4 regions of the Pseudarthrobacter sp. LMD1-1-1.1 genome follow, and region 2 is predicted to be linked to each of the others. Evidence: predicted binding sites of a transcription regulator. Region 2 holds the regulator's gene; each other region holds the start of a gene.

The links. The regulator HrcA, encoded in region 2, represses chaperone genes, less so after heat shock. The targets are predictions, from matches to a motif close to TTNGCACTCGNNNNNNNCGAGTGCNAA.
Region 1: a site for HrcA is predicted at 1,494-1,520, ahead of MRBLMD1_RS03310 (FmdB family zinc ribbon protein). Genes of this name have one in related genera too.
Region 3: a site for HrcA is predicted at 2,850-2,876, ahead of groL (chaperonin GroEL). Genes of this name have one in related genera too.
Region 4: a site for HrcA is predicted at 2,458-2,484, ahead of MRBLMD1_RS00930 (Hsp20/alpha crystallin family protein). Genes of this name have one in related genera too.

The regions. Positions count from the first base shown of each region.
Region 1 is NZ_JBEGHP010000001.1:674,646-680,483, reverse strand. Features, by position in the region: gene galU (UTP--glucose-1-phosphate uridylyltransferase GalU) at 1-741, opposite strand, end outside; gene MRBLMD1_RS03315 (5-formyltetrahydrofolate cyclo-ligase) at 844-1,464, shown strand; gene MRBLMD1_RS03310 (FmdB family zinc ribbon protein) at 1,576-1,836, shown strand; gene MRBLMD1_RS03305 (RcpC/CpaB family pilus assembly protein) at 1,949-2,674, shown strand; gene MRBLMD1_RS03300 (DUF4011 domain-containing protein) at 2,686-5,838, opposite strand, start outside.
Region 2 is NZ_JBEGHP010000025.1:292,646-298,483, forward strand. Features, by position in the region: gene MRBLMD1_RS20070 (DUF4870 domain-containing protein) at 1-39, opposite strand, end outside; gene MRBLMD1_RS20075 (DUF3097 domain-containing protein) at 159-1,010, opposite strand; gene hrcA (heat-inducible transcriptional repressor HrcA) at 1,182-2,195, shown strand; gene dnaJ (molecular chaperone DnaJ) at 2,284-3,411, shown strand; gene MRBLMD1_RS20090 (16S rRNA (uracil(1498)-N(3))-methyltransferase) at 3,414-4,187, shown strand; gene MRBLMD1_RS20095 (GerMN domain-containing protein) at 4,180-5,097, opposite strand; gene MRBLMD1_RS20100 (PhoH family protein) at 5,540-5,838, shown strand, end outside.
Region 3 is NZ_JBEGHP010000027.1:43,648-49,485, reverse strand. Features, by position in the region: gene MRBLMD1_RS21270 (ABC transporter substrate-binding protein) at 1-937, shown strand, start outside; gene groL (chaperonin GroEL) at 1,037-2,671, opposite strand; gene MRBLMD1_RS21260 (ABC transporter substrate-binding protein) at 2,962-4,161, opposite strand; gene MRBLMD1_RS21255 (cold-shock protein) at 4,230-4,436, opposite strand; gene MRBLMD1_RS21250 (LytR C-terminal domain-containing protein) at 4,502-5,143, opposite strand; gene MRBLMD1_RS21245 (DUF3263 domain-containing protein) at 5,195-5,524, opposite strand; gene MRBLMD1_RS21240 (uracil-DNA glycosylase) at 5,655-5,838, shown strand, end outside.
Region 4 is NZ_JBEGHP010000001.1:191,008-196,845, reverse strand. Features, by position in the region: gene MRBLMD1_RS00940 (histidine phosphatase family protein) at 85-876, shown strand; gene MRBLMD1_RS00935 (NAD(P)H-hydrate dehydratase) at 860-1,789, shown strand; gene MRBLMD1_RS00930 (Hsp20/alpha crystallin family protein) at 1,961-2,383, opposite strand; gene MRBLMD1_RS00925 (hypothetical protein) at 2,595-2,792, opposite strand; gene MRBLMD1_RS00920 (FAD-dependent monooxygenase) at 3,008-4,642, opposite strand; gene MRBLMD1_RS00915 (hypothetical protein) at 4,655-5,218, opposite strand; gene MRBLMD1_RS00910 (S9 family peptidase) at 5,354-5,838, shown strand, end outside.

The DNA of each region.
Region 1 (5,838 bases), on a different contig from region 2:
GCCGTCGCCGGAGGCGAGTTCCTGCAGGGCATCCGTCAGCTGGATTTCGCCTCCGCGGCCCGGCTCCGTGTGCTCGAGGACTTCGAACACGGCGGGGTGCAGGACATACCGCCCGATCAGCGCCAGGTTGGACGGTGCTTCCTCGGGCGAGGGCTTCTCGACGAGCCGGTTGACGCGGACATAGTCCTCGCCGTCGATGGCCTGGACGTCGGCGCAGCCGTAGGCGCTGATCTGGGAGGGTTCCACCTCAATGAGGGCGACGACGGACCCTCCGGTTTTCGCCTGCACGTCAATCATGGTGCTGAGGAGTTCGTCGCGGGCATCGATGAGGTCGTCGCCCAGCAGCACGGCGAAGGCTTCATCGCCCACATGCTGCTTCGCCCGGAGCACGGCATGGCCCAAGCCATGGGGATCGCCCTGCCGGACGTAGTGGATGTCACCCAGCTGGCTGGCGGCCTGGATGGACGCAAGCTTTTCCGTATCGCCCTTGTCCTCAAGGGTCGATTCGAGGGACGGCACCCTGTCGAAGTGGTCTTCGAGGGCCCGCTTGTTGCGGCCGGTAATCATCAGGATGTCGTTGAGGCCCACATGGACGGCTTCCTCCACCACATACTGGATGGCAGGCTTGTCCACGACGGGAAGCATTTCCTTGGGCATGGCCTTGGTGGCTGGCAGGAACCTGGTGCCCAGGCCCGCTGCGGGAATGACGGCTTTGCGGACTCTGGGTTTACTGGTGTTCACCGGACTAATCTAACGTCAGCATCAAGTATTTCAGTAACCCCCGGCACCGAAGGCCGGCACGCGGCCTCAAGGCGCGGAACACCGGACTTCAGGGAGGACAACATGCTGCAGGAGACAAACGCCGTCAAGGACGGGATCCGGGCTACCCACCGGCAGCGGCGGGCAAGCCTGACACCGGCGCAACTGGAAGCTGCCGGCCAGCCCCTGGCCACCCATGGGGAAGCCTGGGCTGGATCGGTGACGGAAGGCCGTCCCGGGATAGCATGCGTATACCTTGGCGTGGGTCAGGAACCACCTACCCTGCCGCTGATCGAAGCCCTGCACCGCAGCGGCCACCAGGTCCTGCTTCCGGTGTGCGAACCGGCCAGGGAGTTGAGCTGGGTGTTCTGGACTCCGGACACCGGCTTCGAGCGCAGCAGGTACGCGCCCATCCTGGAACCCACGGGGCACCGGCACGGGCCCGAAACCGCCGGCGACGCCGCTGTGCTTTTCATTCCCGCCACAGCCGTGGACCTGGCCGGCAACAGGATTGGCCAGGGCGGCGGCTACTACGACAAATTCCTGGGGCACCTCGCTACGGCCGGGAAGGAAATCCCGCTGGCCGCTGTTATCTACGACGAAGAATTGCTGCCCGCCGGACGGATCCCGGCCGAGGAGTTCGACCGTCCAGTCCCGGCCGTCCTGGTCCCTTCCGGGTACCGGCCCCTGGCGGGCGGCGCCTGAACACCGTCGTTCCGTGCACAGTGATAGAATTAGCACTCAGGCCCTGCGACTGCTAATGGTTTACCAGGTGGCAGCACGGGACCTCTCGTTTGCCCAAGAGGAGGAGCACCAGTGCCAACATATGCTTACGCCTGCAAGGATTGCGGCCACGCCTTCGACATCGTCCAGTCGTTCTCGGACAGCAGCCTGACGTCCTGCCCTGAATGCGAAGGCACGCTGCGCAAGAAGTTCAACAGCGTCGGTGTCGTCTTCAAGGGCTCCGGCTTCTACCGCACGGACTCCCGCGATTCCAAGGGCAGCTCCGTTTCCGCCGCGCCTGCAGCGCCTGCTGCCGCCCCCGCCGCGCCGGCGCCCGCAGCCGCCGCGAGCTAATCCGGCACAGACTTCACGACGGCGGCCGGCGCTTTCCAGCGTCCGGCCGCTTTTGTCCACATAGGCCTTATCCCGGCTCCCTTGCGCGTGCGCCCGGAGTTAGCGTGGGCGCATGCCCCTTCTTCCCCGCCGCCGTGCCGCCCTCCGGTATTCTTCGGGCCCCGCAGGCGCTGCCCGCAGCCCAAGGAACCGCCCCCTGCCCGCGCGTGTTGCCGCCTGGTTGAGCCGGAACCGCCGGCTCGCCGCTGCACTGTTGCTGTGCGCAGCCGCCGCCATCGCCGTCCAGCAGCTCACTCCTGCCCCGCTCTCCACCGCCACCGCACTGGCCGCAGCCCGGGATCTTCCTGCCGGGACCGCCGTGACGGACGCGGACGTGGTCCGAGTCCAGGTGCCCCCTGGCATGGTGGCCGACGGCTTCCTCCGGGATGACGCCGCCGCCACCGGCAAACAGCTCGCCGCACCGATGCGCAAGGGCCAGCTCCTCAGCGATGCCCAGCTGGTGGGTCCCGGGCTCCTGGCAGGTACACCGCCCGGTTCAGCCGCAGTTCCACTGCGGATGGCGGATGCCTCGTCGATTCAGCTGGTCTCCCCCGGCCAACTGGTCAACGTTGTGCTCACATCGGCCAATGGGTTCGACCAGCAAGGCCCGTCGGAGGTACTGGCGTCGGCCGTCCCCGTGCTCTGGACCTCCAACAAGGGCGGCCAGAGCGGCCAGTGGCTGGGCACCACGGAGACCGACGGACTGATCGTGGTGGCAGCCACCGCAGAACAAGCATCACGCCTGGCCGGAGCGTCAACCCATGGCCGGCTGTTCTTCGTCCTGGTCGGCCCGCCGTAAGCTTGCGCCGGTCAGCCCCAGTGCGGCGGCTTCTGTTCCTTCAACCACGTGTCGTGGTCATCCTCCCGGTCACCCCAGCTGCGGGCGTCATCCTCTGCGGCCTTGCTCGGGAGGATCTCTTCAGTGCCGCCTGTTACTGTCCGGGGCGCCGGTGCCGTTTCGGCCGGGCCTGCAGGAACGTCCCCGCCGGTTACTGTTTCTGCCTGCCCGTCCTGGAGCTCATCCTGGCGCATGTCTTCCTCGCGGCCGTCTTCATCAAGCCTGCCGTGTGCAGGTTTCTTTTCCTCGGTCATGGATCCCGCTTCCTGGTGTCCGCTGTCACCGGTCCGGCCTGCGCCGGGATCCCCGGGGAGGTAGGAAACTCCGGCGGACGGCGCGGCGTCAATTCCATTGAGCGCCTGGTCAACGTCGTCGTCAAGGAAGCCCGCAGACTGGTGGGTCCTGCCCGGCAGCACCATCTTTTCCAGGCCCAGATAGCCGGCAATGCGGTCTGCGCAGGACGACGGGTCCGTGAACACTTCGATGGTCCACAGCGGCATGTACCGCCAGCCAAGGCGTTCCAGCAGTTGGGGACGCAGCCTGCTGCGTTCCCGCACGCTCATGGTGCGGTACTGCGCAGTGCCGTCGGACTCGATGGCCACCGGCCGCGGGATGTCGGAGTCCTCCTGGCCCATGGTATTCAGGGGGTCGGCGGCTGCCACTACATCGATTGCCCCGTCGTATTGGTGCCAGACCCTGGCGCCCCGGGCACGCAGCCGGTCACCGAGATCCGCCACCAGCGGGTCCGCGCCAAGCGCCTGTTCGCTGGCGGCGGCGCGGGACGCGGGGGTGCCAAGATCCGTGTTGCCGGAAATTTCCCGGTCCAGCAGCGCGTACAGGTCCACCGCCCCGTGGGTAAGCCGGGTGTGGTCCAGGTCCTCGGGCCGGAAGCACGTAAGTACGTGCAGGGAACGCCGGGCCCGGGTCATGGCCAGGGCAAACTTCTCCCGGCCGCCTTCAGCGGACAGCGGCCCGAAGTTGTGGAGGGCACGGCCGTGCGGGGTCCGCCCGAATCCCGGCGAGAAAATGACATGGTCGCGGACCAGGCCCTGGGCACGTTCCAGGTCCACCACGCGGAAGGACTCCGGGCCGGCGCCGAAGAATCCGGCCAGGCCCGGCTGGTTGGACAGCTGGAGCCGGATGGACTCGCCAATCCTCGCGGCGTGGCGCAGGCTGGCGGTGACGACGGCGAGGGAGGTCCGCGGACGCAGGCGGGCGTGCTCGAAGACCAGCTCCACTACGCGGTTGACCTCGGCAACCACGGACTCCACGCCTTCGTGGTCGGCACTGGGAAGGCCGGTGCCGTCCGGCAGGTATTCCACCAGCAGGGACCGGTCCAGCCCCGTGGCCGACTGGCCCTCGGGCAGCCGGCGGAGGCCGCCGTCGTAAAAGTTCTTGCTGAGCTGCAGGACCAGGTCCTCGTCCACTGCGCGGTACACCACGTTGAGCCGCCACACCGGCAGCACTGCGGAGAGCGCGGTGAAGGCGCTCTCCACGCGGTGGTGGGCGGACTCGCCGGGTGCAAGCCGCTCTACCCCAACCGTGAACGTCCGGGGCGTGGCGATGCGCGGGTCGCCGAAGGCGATCACCTGCCGTGCCCTGGCAATCGACGGCAGGACAGCCTGCAGGGAGGTGGCCTCCGCGTCGAGGATCACGACGGCGTCGAAGTGCTGTTCTGCCGGAAGCAGGCCCGTCATCAGGTACGGGCTGACGGACCAGACCGGGACGAGTGTGCCGATCAGCTCAGGCGCCTGCGCGGTGAGGGAAGGCAGGGACACCCGGCCGTCCTTGAGCAGGCTGCGGAGCAGGTCTGCCTGGCGCGGCTGGGCCGCGATGGCTGTCCGCCACCGTTCCGCGAGGTCCCACCGCAGGCGGGCGGCGCCGCTGGCAATGTGGGCATTGTCGGCCAGCCGGTATTCCGCTTCCAGCTGGCGCAGGGCGTCGCCGTCGGACATCGCCAGGTAGTCGTCGCCGCTGATCATTGCCTCAAGCGCGGACTGCCACCACGCCAGCTCCAGCTCCGCGGCGACGGATCCTTCCGGAACTTCCCGTTCCGCGAGATCGGCCAGGAGTTCACCCAGGCCATGTTCGCGCATGTTCTCAATGAGGAGTGTGCGTTCGGGCAGCGTCTTGAGCGTATCGGTGTCCGCCACCAGGCGGTCCAGCCGGTCCATCAGCTGCGCGTAGGGCACCGTGGCCAAAGCCCCGCCATCTTCGGTGTGCTGCAGCGCTTCGCCCAGCTGTGCCAGCTCCTGGTCCAGTGACCGGTACATGGCGTTCATTTCAGCCAGGCCGGAGGGAACGGCGGGATGGCGCTGCGTGGTGGCGTAGCCAGCCCAGAGGGCACGCTGTTCCTGGACCAGCACCAGGGACGAGTGCAGGTCCGCGATGTGGACGCCCGGGCGCACGTATTCCTTGGCCACCCGGCGCAGCCTGGAGCGCTGCATGGCGGTCAGCTCGATGCCGCGCTCCCGCCGCCACGCGGACGGCGCCGTGGCGGAGATCAGGTCTGTCACGGGCCGGTCGAAGATGTCCGGGGTGAACTTGTCCAGGCTGCCGCGGACGGCAACCAGCAGTTCCAGCTGCTCGCCCCACTCCGCGAAGGACCCGCCCAGGCGGATCTCGGCGTGCTCGGCAACGGCGTCCATGCGGTCGCGCAGGACGGGGAGGCTCTTGGCCACCGAGCGGACCAGGTCCTGGGCTTCCTCGGTTTCCTTCCGGGTCAGCAGCCGGGCGCCGTGCCAGGGGCTGGTGGTGGCCGCCTTGCTGAAGCTGCCCAGTTCCGCGGCGCGCCGCAGCCTGCCGGCCAGCTCCTCACGGTCCCGGATGCTGTCCAGGACGCTGCGCTTGAGCCGGACGGTGGTGGCCGGGGCAGGATGGATCGAGGTGAGCTCAGCGAGTGACTGCATGGCCTGGTACGGCGAGCAGCCCCACCTCTCGCGGACGTTGTGGAGCGATGCCACGTGGTCCATCAGGGCGTGCCGGTGTTCGGTCAGGGTGGCGTGCAGGTTCCCCAGCTGGGGTTCCAGGGACTTTTCATTGCGGACGATTGCCCGGACCAGCTGGCCTTTCAGCTGTTGGGCGGTGACGTTCCCGGTCAGCTGGAAGAGGATGGACTCCAGGCC
Region 2 (5,838 bases):
GCCCTGGCCGTCCCTGTGATCACGTGCGTTTTCTGCCACAGTCTGTTCCTTCGGAGGTGCAAGTGGTGCTGACTTCATGTACGGGCGCGGTGTGCAGCGGCCTTCGGAAAAGGCGCTGCACTACCAAGAATACTGGCTCCCGGGCCGGGGCCCGGCCTTCAGGGGACGGTGAGGAAGTCGATGACTTCCTCAACCCGCCCCAGCAGCGACGCTTCCAGGTCCGCATAGGTACGGACCGCGCCCAGCAGTTTCTGCCACCCCAGCCCGATGTCCTCCTTGGTGGCGTGCGGCCAGCCAAAGGCCTTCAGGATTCCGGTCTTCCAATCCTGTCCGCGCGGCACGGCAGGCCATTTGTCGATCCCGAGGACCGCAGGCCGGATTGCCTGCCAGACGTCCACATAGGGATGGCCCACGATCAGGACATTTCCGGCCGCGCCGGGGGATGCCATGACGGCGTCGGCTATCCGGGACTCTTTGGAGTCGGGGACGAGGTGGTCAACGAGCACGCCGAGGCGCCGGCCCGGCCCAGGTTTGAAGGCGGCAACTGCAGCGGTGAGGTCGTCAATGCCGTGCAGGGGTTCGACGACGATGCCTTCAACCCGAAGGTCGTCTCCCCAGACCTTTTCCACCAGTTCGGCGTCGTGCTTGCCTTCCACCCAGATTCGGCTTGCCTTGGCGACCTGGGCCCGCTGGCCGGCGACCCGGACGGAGCCTGAGGCTGTCCTGCCGGCGGCGGGGCCGGAGGCTGCCGGCCGGGCGGCGGGAGGCATCAGCCGGATGGGGCGGCCCTCAAGGAGGAAACCGAAGCCGAGCTTGAAGGACCGGGACTTCCCTCGGCGGTCCTCCAGCGCCACGACGTGCATGCCGCCGGACTTTTCCACCCGGGTGACGGCGCCCACCCAGCCCGACTGGAAATCCTCGAGCACCATGCCCCGCTCCACCGGCACCTCGGGCAATTCCGCCTTGGCCGGGGCGGAAACGCCGCGGGGCCCCCAGTTTTGGTAATCCATGGATTCAATCCGCCTAGCGCTAGGTCCTCCGCACCGGAATTTCGCCCGGAGCGGTACCAATGCTAACAACGGGCCGAGGCATAATAGACTGTTAGCACTTAGGCATGTCGAGTGCTAACACTGGTGGCACCTGGCGGTGTATGCGCCCCGGACCATGGATGGAGGTGGAGAGTGAGCGAGCCACGCAAACTGGAAGTGCTGCGGGCCATCGTGGAGGACTACGTCCACTCCCGCGAACCGGTCGGGTCAAAGGCATTGGTCGAACGGCATCATCTTGGCGTTTCCAGCGCAACCATCCGCAATGACATGGCGGCCCTTGAAGACGAGGGATTGATCACGGCCCCGCACACCAGTGCAGGCCGGATTCCCACGGACAAGGGCTACCGGCTCTTTGTCGACCAGATCTCGGCAGTCAAGCCCCTGTCGGCAGCGGAGCGCCGGGCCATCCAGTCCCTCCTGGAAGGCGCAGACGACCTCGACGACGTCCTGGACCGCACCGTCCGACTGCTGTCGCAGCTGACCAACCAGGTGGCTGTGGTCCAGTATCCGCACCTCAGCAAGGCACTGGTGCGCCACATCGAGTTCGTGCTCCTGGCCCCCCGCAAGGTGCTGGTGGTGCTGATTGCGAACAGCGGCAAGGTGGAGCAGCGGGTCATCGACGTCGGCCAGGACCTTGGCGACGACGCCCTGGCCGCGCTCCGCACCCGCTTCCTTGCCGCACTGGCCGGAACTCCGCTCAGCCAGCTGGCCAAGGCGCTCCCCGCCGTCGTGGCCGGCACCGCGCACGGCCAGCGCCAGGCCGCGCACGCCCTGGCACTTGGCCTCGAGGGGCTGGCGCAAAACACCAGGGAGGACCGGATGGTCATGGCCGGAACGGCGAACCTGGCCAGGTCCAACGTGGATTTCCCCCTCAGCATCGGCCCCGTGCTCGAGGCACTGGAGGAACAGGTGGTGATGCTGCGGCTGTTGAGCGAAATGGCCCAGGACCACCGGGGAGTGGCTGTCAGTATCGGAAGGGAAAACCCTTATGACGGCCTTGCCGAAGCCTCCGTGGTGGCCACCGGCTACGGCCCGGACAGCGCCGCGAAGGTAGGGATCCTCGGCCCAACCAGGATGGACTATCCCACCACCATGGCCGCCGTCAGGGCTGTGGCCCGCTACCTTTCCAGGATTTTGGGGCCCTGACTCTTCGCCGCCGGAGCCTTTTCCGGACCGGAACACAGAGCGGGGCCGCCCAAACTGAACGCAGTACAACAAGGAAGAGATACGAACTTTGAGCAGCCACTATGACGTCCTTGGAGTCTCACCCGAAGCTACGGGCGAAGAGATCAAAAAGGCCTACCGCAAACTGGCCCGCACCCTTCACCCGGATGTAAACCCCGGTGCGGACGCTTCAGAACGCTTCAAGGCAGTAACTCACGCCTACGAGGTCCTTTCCGACCCCCAAAAGCGGAGGATCTACGACACCACAGGCAACGAGAACGGCACGGACAACGGCTTCGGCGGTGCCGGTTACGCGGGCCAGGGCTTCGCTTTCCAGGACATCTTCGACACCTTCTTCGGCGCCGGTGGCACCTCCGGCCCGGCTTCCCGCGTCCGCCGCGGCCAGGACGCCCTCATCAGCGTCCGGGTCGACCTTCGCGACGCCGTGTTCGGCGTGAACAAGAAGCTCGAAGTGGATACTGCCGTGGTCTGCCCCACCTGTGACGGATCCTGCTGCCGGCCCGGCACCCACCCCGAGCGCTGCGACATCTGCGGCGGCAGCGGCCAGGTCCAGCGGGCCGTGCGTTCCATCCTGGGCCAGGTCATGACGGCCGCCCCCTGCGGCACCTGCGAAGGTTTCGGCACGGTCATCAAGGATCCATGCAACGAGTGCAGCGGCCAGGGCCGTATCCGCAGCCGGCGGTCGCTGACCATCAAGGTTCCCGCTGGTGTGGCCACCGGAACCCGGATCCAGCTCGCCGGGCAGGGCGAAGCGGGACCTGCAGGCGGACCGACCGGTGACCTGTACGTGGAAATCCGCGTCAACAATGACGCCACCTACGTGCGGGAAGGCGATGACCTCCACGCCACCCTGCACATCCCCATGACGGCGGCTGCACTGGGCACGGACGTCAGCCTGGAAACGTTCGACGGTACCCAGGACATCGACGTCAAGCCCGGAACACAGTCCGGCGAGATCATCACCCTGCGTGGCCTGGGTGTCACGCACCTGCGGGGATACGGCCGCGGGGACCTGAAGGTCCACCTCCAGGTGGACACTCCGGCCAAGCTCGACCCGGCACAGGAGGACCTCCTCCGGCAGCTCGCCAAGCTCCGCGGCGAACAGATCACCGAGGGCAAGCTCGCCGCCAGCGGCGGCATGTTCGCCAAGCTCCGGGACCGGCTCGGTAACCTGTAGCGGTGAGCAACCCCGTCTTCTTCACCTCCGCCGGTTCACTGGCGGGCATGGTGCCCGGCCAGCTCTTTGTCCTCGAAGGGGCGGAGGCCCGGCATGCAGTCACCGTCAAACGCCTGTCTCCGGGCGAGGCCGTGGACATTGTCGACGGCGCCGGCGCGCGCATGAGCGGCAAGGTCGCCTCCGCCGCGCCCACGGGACTTGAAGTGGAGTGCGGCGCACTGGCAATGGAAGACAGGCCGGACGTCCGTCTGGTGCTGGTTCAGGCCCTGGCCAAGGGCGACCGCGACGAACTGGCCATTGAAACGGCCACCGAGCTGGGCATCGATGCCGTCATACCCTGGCAGTCGGAGCGGTCCATCGTGCGCTGGAAAGGTGACAGGGCCGCCCGCGCCCACGCCAAGTGGGAGTCCACCGTGGCCGCCGCCGCCAAGCAGGCGCGGCGCGCCTGGATCCCCGAGGTCCGGGCCGCCGTCGATACTGCCGGGCTTTCCGCCGCCGTGGAGGGTGCAGACCTGGCCGTCATCCTCCACGAAGATGCCGTGCGTCCGCTACGGACCGTCCTGGAAGCGTGGCAGGGGAGTGGGCACGACGGAATCCGGGAAGTCCTGCTGATCGTCGGCCCGGAAGGCGGAATCAGCCAGCGGGAAGTAACGAAACTCTGCGACAAAGGCGCTGTGACCGCCCTGTTGGGGCACCACGTCCTGCGGTCCTCCACGGCCGGGCCTGCCGCCGTCGTGCTTGCAAGCGACATCCTTGGCCGGTGGACGGCTACCTGACCTTGAAGGACCTGGTGTCCTCGTTGCGGTCCGGCTCCCCGCCGGACCCTGCCTGCGCCACCCGGAGCTCATAGCCGCCGGCCGGCAAGGTCAGTGCCAGCGTAAAGACGCCCGCCTGCCCCTGCCCGGCGCCGGCCGTGGTTTCACCGGTCAGGAACGGGGCCTTGCTGCCGCCGTCCCCGGACTGCAGGATCTGCCAGCGGAGCTTTGCTCCCGGCGACGTGCTGCGGCCGGTGATCTTTACGCTGCCGGCAGGCACCTCGGTGCTTTCCTGCGGATCTATGATCCACACCGGCGCCACCAGCCCGGCTGCCCGGGTCATCAGTGCGCCCAGCTGGACTTTTCCGAACGCGACATAGTCCGTGTGGCCGTCCACGAGGATCCGCACCCGGACCTGCTGCCCTGTGTCGATCAGGCCCGAACTGGCAGCGGCGGCGGTCGCCGTGTAGATCAGCTGTTGGATGGCGCGGGCGGCCATGTCGGCGTCGAGGTTGCTGTTGAAGGCGTCGGCCGAGACGTCGACCGTGATGATGTCCTTGCCCGAGATGGAGGTGGCAAGTTTGTCCGGGTTCTGCCAGGGCGTAAAGAAGTCGGGGTCCAGCGGCTTCTCCGACATCATGGCGCGCAGTGCCCGCGTCACCGGGTTCTCCTGTTCCGGAACGTCCCGGAACTCACGGTAGAGGAAGATGTTCCCTCCGCTGCGGCCAATCCAGTACACCGGGGCCTTATTGGAGGACTGGGTGGTTTCCAGTGGGGCGCTGGTGGCCGGCGCGTCCGGCATGGTGCCGCCTGTGGCCGGGACTGAGGCGGAGGTGGCGGAGGGCGTTGGTCCGTTCTCGGCGGTGCAGGCTGCAAGGGCGGGAACGAGCACCAGGATTCCTGCGAGGACGGCAGGGCGCACTCGGCCCATCGGTCGTCCTGCCCGTTCGGGCACAGAGGTTTCCGGCACTGTCCTGCCTAGTCCTTTCCTGGCGTGGCGGGCCGATCCCCCTGGCGGCCTGGCGTTCCAGCAGACGCTGGATTTCCAGCATTGCACAGGGGAGGGTGCCTCCAGCCGCTCTTTGGCCTCCCCGGCCGCAACTGCAACGGGAACGATATGAGGCCGATATGAAGTTGATACCTAACGCTGCATTCTTACCCGTTTGCGGGTCCACTTCCCTGGCTGAGGGGCCGGTGCCGCGGGCAGTGGGGTGACCCGCCTGGTCTGCGTTCCAGTGCCCAGTCGGGGCGGGTGCTGGCGTAAGATAAAGGGATCGCTGGGCAAGGAGCACCGTGCAAGGGGCGCCGGCATCAGCCGAAGCAAACAAATGATGTCGATCTTCGAGGGGACCACGGGCCTGCGGGCCAGCACCATGACTGAATCAGCAAATGGTAAGCGCCGGCTCAACACGGGCGACGGCAGTCCGGGGGAATTCCCGCACTCCCTGCCTGGCATCCGGACCGAAGTAGTCCTCTTTGAGAACTCCGACCAAATGGTTCAGTCGCTCGGCAGCCATGACGAGGCGCTGCGGTTCATCGAAGAGCAGTTCCCGGACGTCAACTTCCATGCCCGTGGCAACGAACTGTCCATCAGCGGTCCCGTCAGTGACGTTCCCCGCATCATGCGGCTCCTCCAGGAAGTCCGTGGCCTGGTGGCCCGGGGCACGGTCAT
Region 3 (5,838 bases), on a different contig from region 2:
GTCGAAACTGGACAAGGAAGCCCTCGCGTCCGGCCAGTACAGCGGCGCACAGTATGGCCTGAGCACAGGCCAGAATGCCTACGTCATCATGGCCAACACCAAGGTATTTGAAGCGGCCGGCATACCCGTCCCGGATGACAAGACGTGGACGTGGAAAGAATTCATGGACACCGCCGCGAAGCTCAGCGCCGCGAGTGACGGGAAGACCTATGGTGCCGCCTACGGCAGCAACGAGGCCGACCTGATCATCTGGCTGCGCCAGCACGGGGAAAACCTCTACTCCGCTGACGGCAAGCTCGGCTTCGAGGCCGGCACGGCCGCCTCCTTCTGGGAACGGCTCAAGGAACAACGCGATTCCAAGGCCAGCCCGCCGGCGAACGTGGCGACGGAAGACGGCGGGGCCAGCCTTGAGCAAAGCCTCTTCGGCACCAACCGGGTGGGTATGGCCTGGTGGTGGACCAACCAACTTGGATCGCTTGAGGCCACCACCGGCAGCAACATCAAAATGCTGCGCGCTCCGAGCGTCGACGGCGCGGCGGCCAGTAACGGCATGTACTACAAGCCGACGATGTTCTGGTCCGCCTCGTCCCGTTCAAAGCATCCCAAGGAAGCCGCGGAGTTCATCAACTACCTCACCAACAGCCCGGAGGCCGGGGCCATCCTGATGACGGACAGGGGTGTACCCACCAACAGCGACATCGTTTCCGGCATCACGTCCTCGCTCAAGCCGGCAGACACCACCGTGGTGGGGTTCCTGAAAGACATTGCGCCGGATATAAAGGACGCGCCCCCGGTTCCTCCTGTGGGTGCGGGAAGCGTCCAGAATGTCATCAAGCGCTACACGGATGAAGTGCTGTATGACCGGCAGACCCCCCAGGCTGCCGCCGAAGCCTTCAAGAAGGAAGTCCAGGGGATGCTGGATTCGGCCAGGAAGTAGATCCCGGCAGGATCCCGGCAGCGGGACAAAAAAGTGCGGCCCCCTCCGAAGAGGGGGCCGCACTTTCGTAACTGGCGGGGCAGGTCCCGGCCGGGAGGCTTAGAAGCCGCCCATGCCGCCCATGCCGCCCATGTCGTCGCCACCGGCGGGGGCGGAAACCTTCTCCGGCTTGTCAGCCACCACTGCTTCGGTGGTGAGGAACAGGCCGGCGATCGAGGCAGCGTTCTGCAGGGCAGAGCGGGTCACCTTTACGGGGTCGTTGACGCCGGCAGCCAGCAGGTCGACGTACTCGCCGGTTGCTGCGTTCAGGCCGTGGCCTGCGGGCAGGCCACGGACCTTGTCGACAACTACGCCAGGCTCCATGCCGGCGTTGAAGGCGATCTGCTTCAGCGGAGCGTCGATGGCAACGCGGACGATGTTGGCGCCCGTTGCTTCGTCGCCGGAGAGCTGAAGGTTGGCAAATGCCTTGGCACCGGCCTGGATCAGGGCCACGCCGCCACCGGCGACGATGCCTTCTTCAACTGCAGCCTTGGCGTTGCGCACGGCGTCTTCAATGCGGTGCTTGCGCTCCTTGAGCTCAACCTCGGTTGCAGCTCCGGCCTTGATAACTGCAACGCCGCCGGCCAGCTTGGCCAGGCGCTCCTGCAGCTTCTCGCGGTCGTAGTCGGAGTCGGAGTTCTCGATCTCGGCGCGGATCTGGGACACGCGGCCGGCGATCTGGTCGGCGTCGCCGGCACCTTCGACGATGGTGGTCTCGTCCTTGGTGACAACAACCTTGCGGGCCTGGCCCAGGAGCTCCAGGCCGGCAGTCTCCAGCTTGAGGCCAACTTCCTCGGAGATGACCTGGCCGCCGGTGAGGACGGCGATGTCGGCGAGCTGGGCCTTGCGGCGGTCACCGAAGCCGGGAGCCTTGACGGCGACGGACTTGAAGGTGCCGCGGATCTTGTTCACGATCAGGGTGGCCAGGGCCTCGCCCTCGATGTCCTCGGCAATGATCAGCAGCGGCTTGTTGGACTGCATGACCTTTTCCAGGACAGCAACCAGTTCCTTGACGTTGGAGATCTTGGAGTTGACGATCAGGATGTACGGATCCTCGAGGACCGTTTCCTGGCGCTCAGCGTCGGTGACGAAGTAGGCGGAGATGTAACCCTTGTCGAAGCGCATGCCTTCGGTGAGTTCCAGCTCCAGGCCGAAGGTGTTGGACTCCTCGACCGTGATGACGCCTTCCTTGCCCACCTTGTCCAGGGCTTCGGCGATAAGGGCACCGATCTCGTCGTCACCGGCGGAGATGGAGGCGGTAGCCGCGATCTCTTCCTTGGTTTCGATTTCCTTGGCGGAGTTCAGCAGCTCGGCGGTGACGGCCTCAACAGCCTTTTCGATACCGCGCTTGAGGGACAGCGGGTCGGCGCCGGCGGCAACGTTGCGCAGGCCTTCCTTGACCAGGGCCTGGGCCAGGACGGTTGCCGTGGTGGTGCCGTCACCGGCAACGTCGTCGGTCTTCTTGGCAACTTCCTTGACCAGCTCTGCGCCGATCTTCTCGTAGGGATCGTCCAGCTCGATCTCCTTGGCGATGGAAACACCATCGTTGGTGATCGTGGGGGCGCCCCACTTCTTTTCGAGGACGACGTTGCGGCCACGCGGGCCGAGGGTGACCTTAACGGCGTCGGCGAGGGTGTTCAGGCCACGCTCAAGGCCGCGGCGTGCCTCTTCATCAAATGCAATGATCTTGGCCATAACGGCAGTAGTCCTTTCGGGACAGTCGTTAAGAATGAACCTTCGCTGCAGTGCCCGCGACGGACGATCCTTTGCCGGCGGCCTCTGTATGCCTCCGGGCGGGGATCTCACTGAAGTGAGGTGTTTCTTTCGCTCCTCGACCGGTGCCGTGCGCCGCCGGCCGGAACCAGGCATTGCTTTAGCAGTCGGTGCGTCAGAGTGCTAAGTCAATAATTAGCACTCCCCAGGTGAGAGTGCAAGCGAAAAGACGCGTGACACCCCGCAGGGCGGGGCCGCTTCGCCCAGGGCGATCAGCCGGAGTGTCCGGCTGTCTCCCGTCCGGACAGGGTGGGGTTGTTGTCGGGTCCGAAGGTGTACACGGAGAAGAGGGCCGTGGTGATATCGCCCTTGGCATCGAAGGCCACCGGGCCCGATTCGCCGTCGTAGTTGATGTCCGGGCCGGCAGCAAGGCCGCCCAGGCACTCCTTGTAGCTCAGGCATGGGGCGGCTGGCACTCCGGCGCCGGGGCCGGCTGCCCCTCCGGAGACGGCAATCAGGTTGCCGGCAATGGAGCGTCCGGCGTCATCCTGGGCACGTGCTGCGGCGAGGGCCGCCAGCGTGACGGCGTCGTAGGTTTCGGCAGCGTAGGAGACGTCCTTGAGGGCAGGGTCCACCGCCAGCAGTTTTGCCTGGAAGGCAGCGGTGGGCAACTGTCCGGGGACGACGGCGCGTGTGCCCTTGAGGGTCCCGGAGGCGAGCCTGGAGCCGTAGCGGGCAAACGCGCCGTCGCTGAGGATGATCCGTGAACCGGTGAGGCCGGCGCTGTCCAGCGCGGCCAGGGCGTCCTGCGCGCCCTCGCGGGCAATCAGGACGACGGCGTCAGGCTTGGCCTTTGCAGTGGAGCGCGCGGTTTCGGCGGCGGCACCGTCCTTGAAGCCGGCCCCGGGCAGGACCGTGAGTCCGGACTTTGTCGCAGCGTCCGTGACGGCAGCGGAGAGGTCCTTGCCGTAGGAGCCTTCCTGGTACAGCACGGTGATGGTGGCGGCCCCGGAGTCCTTGGCGAGTTTGGCCAGCACGGGGCCCTGGGCGACGTCGGCTGCGGCGGTGCGGAAATAGTAGCCTCCGCTGGCGAGCCCTGACAGGCCTGCAGCTGTGTTGGCCGGCGAGATGACCGGTATGCGCGCGTGGGACAGAACGTCCACCGCGGCGGCCGCATGGCTGGAATCGGTGGGTCCGATCACCACATCCGCTTTGGCGGCGGCGAGGTCCTTCGCCTGCTTTCCCGTGTCCTGGTCCGGGTGCACCGGGAGGAGCTCCACCGGCCGGCCTTTGTGTCCGCCGGCGGCGTTGATGTCCTGGATGGCGAGCTTGGCGGCTGCCAGCTGGGGAGCGTTAAGGAAGGCATTGTCACCGGCATTGTCCAGGATCATCCCCGCCCGCAGGACGCCGTCGCCGGAGGCCTCCGCCGTTTCCACCCTGGCGTTGCCGCCGGTACCGGCGCATGCTGTCATCGAAAGAACTGCTGCCGCGGACAGGGCGAGGGCCGCCCGGATGCGGCCATCTCGCCGCAGAGCAGGCATCACTGGGCCGGCCGGACGTTTTCCGCCTGCGGACCCTTTTCACCCTCGCCCACATCGAGCTGCACCCGCTGCCCTTCGGCCAGGGCACGGTACCCCTCCCCCTGGATTGCGGACCAGTGGACAAAAATGTCATCACCGGAGCCGTCAACGGTGATGAAGCCGTATCCCTTTTCAGCGTTGAACCATTTCACGGTTCCCAGTGCCATGATGAACAACTCTTTCCGTTTGGGGCCAGGTGGAGACCGGACCGGCGTTACTGGACGGCGTGCGGCTACCGGTAACCCGGGCCCAGGACCACAACGAGCGGCGACTGGAATTCGGTACTGTCCACTACGGTGGGGATGTTCAGCAGACCGGCAAGCGCCTGGGCGCTGGCCAGGTGCTGGGGGCCCGCGTAGAAAATCACGGAGGACTTTTGCGGGGCTCCAGACCAGTTGCCAACCTGGCCGAGCCGCCAACCGTCACCCTGGACGGTTCCGCCTACCCGGCTGGCCAGCCCCGCCGTACCGGCGGCGTTGTAGATGGCAACGGCCTGGGTCCTGTCGACGACGGCCTGCTGGCTGGCAGGGGCCGTGGACTCCGGAGAGGGGCCGGCATCCTGGGTTGGCTCGGAAGAAGCGGAGGGCACCGTGGAAGCCACGGGCGCGGAAGCGGAAGGCGTGGCCGAAGGGGCTGTGCCGGTGCCGGCCAGCGGAGCTGACTCCACGCTGGCCGAGGCCTGGCTGGCGGTGGTGTTGAAGCCAAGTTTGGGAAGGATCAGGAAGGACACCAACCCTATGGCCAGGGCCGCTACTCCCATCGCCAGGATGGGCCACAGCCGCACGCGGGACGGGGCCGAGGCCGTCCGGTGGACACCTTGTCGCGACGCAGCCTCCGGGACTTTGTCGAATTCATCGCGGGCGTATCTGGTCATGGTGGAAGGACATCCTTGTTGATTGCGGCTGTTGTCCCGGCCTGGGGCGTCTTAAGCGTCGGATCCCAGGCGCCGGGCAGTACGTGCACGGTGGCGCGACGTACGTAGTCTACGCAATCTCTTGACCAGCATGGGATCGTGGGCCAGCGCATCCTCGCGGTCAATTAATGCGTTCAGGAGCTGGTAGTAATGGGTGGCGGAGAGGTCAAACAGGTCACGGATGGCCTGCTCCTTGGCTCCCGCGTACTTCCACCACTGCCGTTCCAGCGCCAGCATTTGTTGTTCACGCTCGGACAGGGAGGACTCACGAAGGGTGAAATCCGCCAGGAGGGAGTTCCTTGGATCCTGCTCCGGCAGGTGTTCCCGGGCCGGTTCCGCCACGGCGCACTCCTTCGCTGGTAAGGGTCAATGTCTTACCCCTATGCTAGCCGCCGAATAACAAGGGTGTCATTTACGCCCGCCCGGCTGGATGTTCCCGGCCGGCCTGCTCCGTCCCTGCAACAATGGAACGATGGTTGAATCGGATGCCCTCTTCGAGCTGCAGCAGGACCCTGCGGACGCCGCCGGCTTCGCCGATCTGGCGCAGCTGCCACTGGCAGAGCTGATGGCTCCGGACTGGGCCGCGGCGCTGCAGGGCGTCGAAGCCCAGCTCCGGAAGGTCCTGGCGTTCCTCGCAGACGAAGAGGCGGCCGGGC
Region 4 (5,838 bases), on a different contig from region 2:
CGCCCCCGGGTACGCCGTTGGTAGTGTTCCTGAATTCGGCACGGCATGAGGCACGGTTTTGCACGGCGAGGATGGGGTGGTTTTGTGAACGGTGGATCTTCGAACGACGACGGCCTGACGGAGGCGGTCCAGGAGGCCGGGGCGGTGGAGCTGCTGCTGATCCGGCATGGCGAGAGCGAAGGCAACGTTGCGGCCACCGAGGCGCGTGAGGCCGGCGTGGAGGTCATCCAGGTTCCTGCCCGGGACGCGGACGTGGACCTGTCCGGAACGGGAAGGGACCAGGCCGAGGCGCTGGGCACCGCGCTGGGACGGATTGCCGGGGAGTTCCGCCCGGACGCAGTGGTTTCCTCCCCCTATGCGCGTGCCCGGCAGACGGCCGAGATTGCGGTGGAAACCGCCGGCTGGCCGTTGGAGGTGCGCATCGACGAGCGGCTCCGCGACCGCGAGCTCGGCATCCTGGACCGGCTCACCCGGCTGGGCGTCGAGAACCGCTACCCCGAGGAATCCGAGCGCCGGGAATGGCTGGGCAAGCTGTACTACCGGCCGCCGGGAGGGGAATCCTGGGCCGACGTAGCGCTGCGGCTGCGGTCGGTGCTGGCGGAACTGAACAACCTGGGCACCGGCCACCGGGTGATGCTGGTGTGCCACGACGCCGTGATCATGCTGTTCCGGTATGTCCTCGAAGGACTCAGCGAGAAGGAACTGCTGGACCTCGCGGCCACGGAAGCCATCCTTAACGCCTCGATCACCCGGTTCGTCCGGCCCTCAGGGGTGGGCCCGTGGACGCTGGAAAGCTTCAACGTGGCCGACCACCTGGCGGAGCAGGGCGTCACTGTCACCGAGCACGCGGGAGACACCAGTGTCCGGCCGCGGTGACTCCTCCGGCGCCACACTGGTAGCGCCGTCACTCCTGCGCGAATGGCCGCTGCCGGCGCCGGGCGCGGACAAGTACTCTCGCGGGTCCGTGCTGGTGGTGGGCGGCGCCCGGGCCACTCCCGGTGCTGCGCTGCTGGCCGGGGTTTCGGCCCTGCGCGCGGGGGCCGGGAAGCTCACACTGGCGGTGGCGGAATCGGTGGCCGTGCAGCTGGGGGTTGCCTTGCCGGAGTGCGGCGCCATTGGCCTGCCGGAAACTCCGGGGGGATCCGTCAAGCCGGAGCTGGCGCCGATAGCCTCCTACCTGGACCGGGCGGACGCCGTGCTGGTGGGGCCGGGGCTGGATGATCCGGACCTGGCCCGCGGACTGCTCGAGGCGCTGCTGGAACGCGAGGCAGGCCGTGACGGAGCCCCCGACTCTGACGGCACGGAACGGGCCGCCGTCGTCCTCGATGCCTACGCACTGGGCGCCCTGGTGCAGCTCGAGGACCAGCTGGACCCCTGGCGCGGCCGGCTGATCCTCACCCCGAACCCCACCGAAGCCGGCATCCTGCTGGGACGGGACGTGGCGGACCTCGAAAAGGACCTCGCCGAGATCTCCGCCCGGTACGGCGCCGTGGTCAGCTGCCAGGGACTGATCGCCCGGCCGCCCGGCCCGGACCCGGACGAACCCGAACTCTGGAAGATCACCACAGGCTACGGCGGCCTGGGGACCTCCGGCAGCGGCGACGTCCTGGCAGGGGCGATTGCCGGGCTCCGGGCCCGCGGAACCACCGGCGCCCAGGCGGCCTGCTGGGGTACCCACCTGCACGCGGCGGCAGCGGACCGGCTGGCCAGCAGGCTGGGGCCGCTGGGATTCCTGGCCCGCGAACTCGCCGATGAACTGCCCGCCCTGATGCTGGAGCTCAGCGTCTGACGCAAGTCCCCGGACGCGTGGATGGCCCCCGGCCGAAGCCGGGGGCCACCGTGGCGGGAGGTTAAGGCCTACGCTGCCGGTGCGCTGTCTGGCGCTGTGGCGTGCACAGAATGGCGATTCGCCCCAAAAAGGCAGTCAACAGATGAGCCCGTCTCCCGGTCCTGTGTGAAACTAAGCGGCGATTTCCTGCTTTGCCCCCTTCGTTTCGATCTCGATCTTGCGCGGCTTGGCCTTTTCGGCGACCGGGATGCGCAGCGTCAGGACACCTGCGTCGTAGCTGGCCTTGACATGTTCGGTGTCCAGGGTGTCGCCCAGGATCAGTTGGCGGCTGAAGACGCCGCGCGGCCGTTCAGAGGCGACCAGCTCGATGTCCTTGCCCGCCGGGTCCGGGCGTTCGGCCCGCACCGTCAGGACATTCCGTTCAACATCCAGGTCCACCGAGTCCACCGAAACACCGGGCAAATCGAAGGCCACGACGAATTCCTGGTCCTCGCGCCATGCATCCATCGGCATCGCCGCCGGGCGTGCAGCCGTGCCGAGGACCTGCTGGGCCAGCCTGTCCAGCTCGCGGAACGGATCGGTTCGCATCAACATGGCTTCCCTCCTCGTAAGAGATGGTCCAACACAGTTTCCGTATCAGCCGATCTGTAGTGGCTGATATAGATTTTTTAGCACTGGAGGAGTAAGTCTGCAAGAGTTTGCGGCAGCGGATTCCGGTGGTTTTCCGGCCCTTGCCCAGGCACGGAAAAGGGGCCTTCCACCTGCGCATACGCAGCCGGCGGAAGCCCCCTTCCAAGGTTTGCGGTCAGTCCCTGGTGGGGTCCGGACGGAGCGGAGCGGGGCCCGGGTCCGGGACGGGCAGCGGCCCCGGTGACGGTGGTGCGGGGAACGGGTTCGGGGACGGCGGGCCGGGCGGGCGCGGCTGGGTGGGGTCCGGGGACGTGGGCTCCGGGCCAGGTTCGGGCGGAAACGGCTCTGGTTCGTGCACTGGCGGGATGGTCATGGAACTTCCCCTCTCACACTGGGCGGATCATACTGGCAAATCACGCATAGGGCGGACCTGCCTTGAACTGACCAGACTACGCTTGCCATCCCCCCGCAACCACCCTTCCCCTCCCCCCCCCTTGCTCCATCAGTTGTGGGTTCCTAAACACCGGTTTTGGAAGCCATAAGTGATGGAGCATCACGACGGCGGGTGGTTGCCACCGTGTGCAGCCTTCAGTCCGCGGCACCCACCAGCCGCAGCCACGACCCAAGCTCGCCAGGGTCGGCCTCACCGCAGCGGTAGCCGACGTACCCGTCCGGGCGGACCGCCACCACGCCCCGCCCAGGGTGGCTGGTGAGCCGGTGGACGTGGACCAGTGGCGAACCGGGACCCGCAGGGAAAGCGGGCCCGGCACCCAGTGTGCCCGGCGCGGCGTCGCGCTCGAACAACAGGTGGATGCCCGGCACCGCGGTCAGGTCGTGAAGACGGGCCACCCGTCCGCCCACGGAAGCGGGCCCGTCCGGCAGCCGCTCCCCAGGCCTCGGCCATCCGCCGGCCCCGGGCATACGGTCTCGTGATATCGCACTGCCGCGGTAGTTCACGAACGGCTGGGCCAGCAACCTGATGCCCTTGGAAGTGAGCCACCGCCGGCGCAGCAGCAGCGGCAGCACCGGCGCGAAGACGGGCAGGGCGCTCCGGACCAGCCGGGCCACCGGATGCGGCGAGGCTTCGCCGAAGAAGATCACGTGCGTCAGCGCCAGTACGCGCCGGGCCGCCAGCCGCCGCTCCTGCCCGTAGCTGTCCAGCAGTTCCGGAAGCGGCGTACCCGCGGACGAGGCGAAGCCCAGCTTCCAGCCGAGGTTGAGGGCATCCAGGATGCCGTTGTTCATGCCCTGGCCGCCGGCGGGTGAGTGGGCGTGCGCGGAATCACCGGCCAGGAAGACAGGACTGGCGCCGAAGGTGCTGGCAATCCGGTGCTGCAGCGGAATCTGCGCCGACCAGCGCACCTCGCTGACCGCAGCACCCAGGCCGGATCCACTCAGTCCCGATTCCCCCACCAGCCGGGCCACCTCCTCTGCGGAAACGGGCGGACCCAGCTGGCCGAACCGGGCTCCCGGCGCCGGGGCTGCCGGACGGGTTGCCAGCATTCGCCAGGTGGCACCCTCGCCCAGCGCGAACAGGAATACCAGCCCGGCGGCGCCGACGGCCACGTGCAGCAACCCCTCGTCGAGGGAGCCATCAAGTTCAAGGTCGGCCATGACCGCTTCCACTCCGTACGGGCCCCCGCGCCACTGCGCACCGGTCAGGCCCCGGACAGTGCTGGACTGCCCGTCGCAGCCGGCCAGGAACCGGGACACGTGGTGCTCCGCCAGGTTGCGCCCCAGGCCGCCGGCGGGATGCAGCTCCGCGCGCACCAGGCTTTGCGTGGACGCCAGGGCTGGCTCCCGCTCGAACCCGTGGAACTCAACGCCCCAGTCCACGTGGATCCCCCGGGCCTGAAGCGCCAGGCAGAGGACGTCCTCGACGTCGGCCTGCCGGACCAGGGTGAGGTGTGGGAAGGCCGTGTCCGGGAGGTCCGCGTGGCCCAGCCGGGCTTCGACAACGTGCCGGCCCAGGTGGATGCGTGCCTCGGGAGTGGTGTCGGCGCGGTTGAGCAGCTCATCGGTCACCCCCAGCGGGCGCAGGCCCTCGAGCGCCCTGGCGTGCAGCATCATGGCGCGGGACGGACGCGCCCTGTTCGCGCGCCGGTCCACCACCCGCACTGTTGCGCCGTGGGCGTGGGCCTGGAGGGCAGTGGTGAGTCCGGCGGGACCAGCGCCCACCACCAGGACGTCGCTGTCCGCCGTCGTACCTTGACCGGGTGGCATGGGCGGCGGATGTTAGTCGGGGTTGAGGAGCCGCCACCAGGCGTGGTCCGCCTGGGCAGCGGCCGGCATCGCGGCGGGATTGGCGAGCACCTCGTCGCGGCGCAGTCCGGGAAGCACCTTGTAGCTGATGGACCCGGGGACGCTGACCAGTTCCAGGACGCGCCACAGGGCTGCGGCGTACTTGCGGGCGCGTTCGGGACCGTCCCATTCGTACAGCCCGCGGTAGGCGCCGAAGGTGTCGTGGGCGCACCAAAGCTTGGAGACAAACCCCGGGAACCCCACAAAGAGCGGGGTGTTCATCAGGCTCTCCGCCTCGAACAGGCGGTGCGCCCTGCCGCGGACCAGCCGGAGGGTGAAGGCCACCACCAGGACGCAGGGCTCGGCGGGCCGGCGGTCGACGGCGGTCTCCCGGTAGACCCGCGCGGTGCTTCCGTCGGCGAACCGCAGCACCCTGCCAACATTGTGTTTCGGAAGATGGACCTGCCGGCGGACCAGCATGGCACAGGACGCCGCCACGCAGCGGGCCACCGCCAGCCATGCCTGGGCCCGGGGAGCGGGTCCGGATTCCACGGTCATGGTGCCTCCTGTCCTCGCAACGCCCTTCCAGCCTGCCGGGCCGCGGGGCAGGCACCCAGAGTCTTTCGCCCCTTTCGGCTCCCCCGGTAGCGAACGCCCTGCGGGGTTGCCGGAGGGGGTCTATATATTGAATCCATGACCTCCACTTCCCTGCAGGATTCCACCGGTACTGCGATCCCAGCGCCCCCGGTTGCCAAGAAGATCCCCACCGAGCGCACCCACCACGGGGAGACGTTCGTGGACAACTACGAGTGGCTGCGGGACAAGGAGTCGCCGGAGGTAGTGGAGCATCTCCGGGCCGAAAACGCCTACCAGGAAGCCGTCACGGCGCACCAGGAACCGCTCCGCGAGGCCATCTTCCAGGAGATCAAGGGCCGCACCCAGGAAACCGACCTGTCCGTCCCGCACCGCAAGGACGGCTGGTGGTACTTCAGCCGTTCCGCGGAGGGCAAGGAGTACGGCATCCACTGCCGGGTGAAGGCGCAGGACACCGGGGACAAAGTGGCCGACTGGACTCCGCCGGCAGTGGAGGCAGGGGTAGGGATTCCCGGCGAAGAGATCCTCCTCGATGGCAACGTGGAGGCCGAGGGCAAGCCGTTCTTCTCCGTGGGCGGTACCGC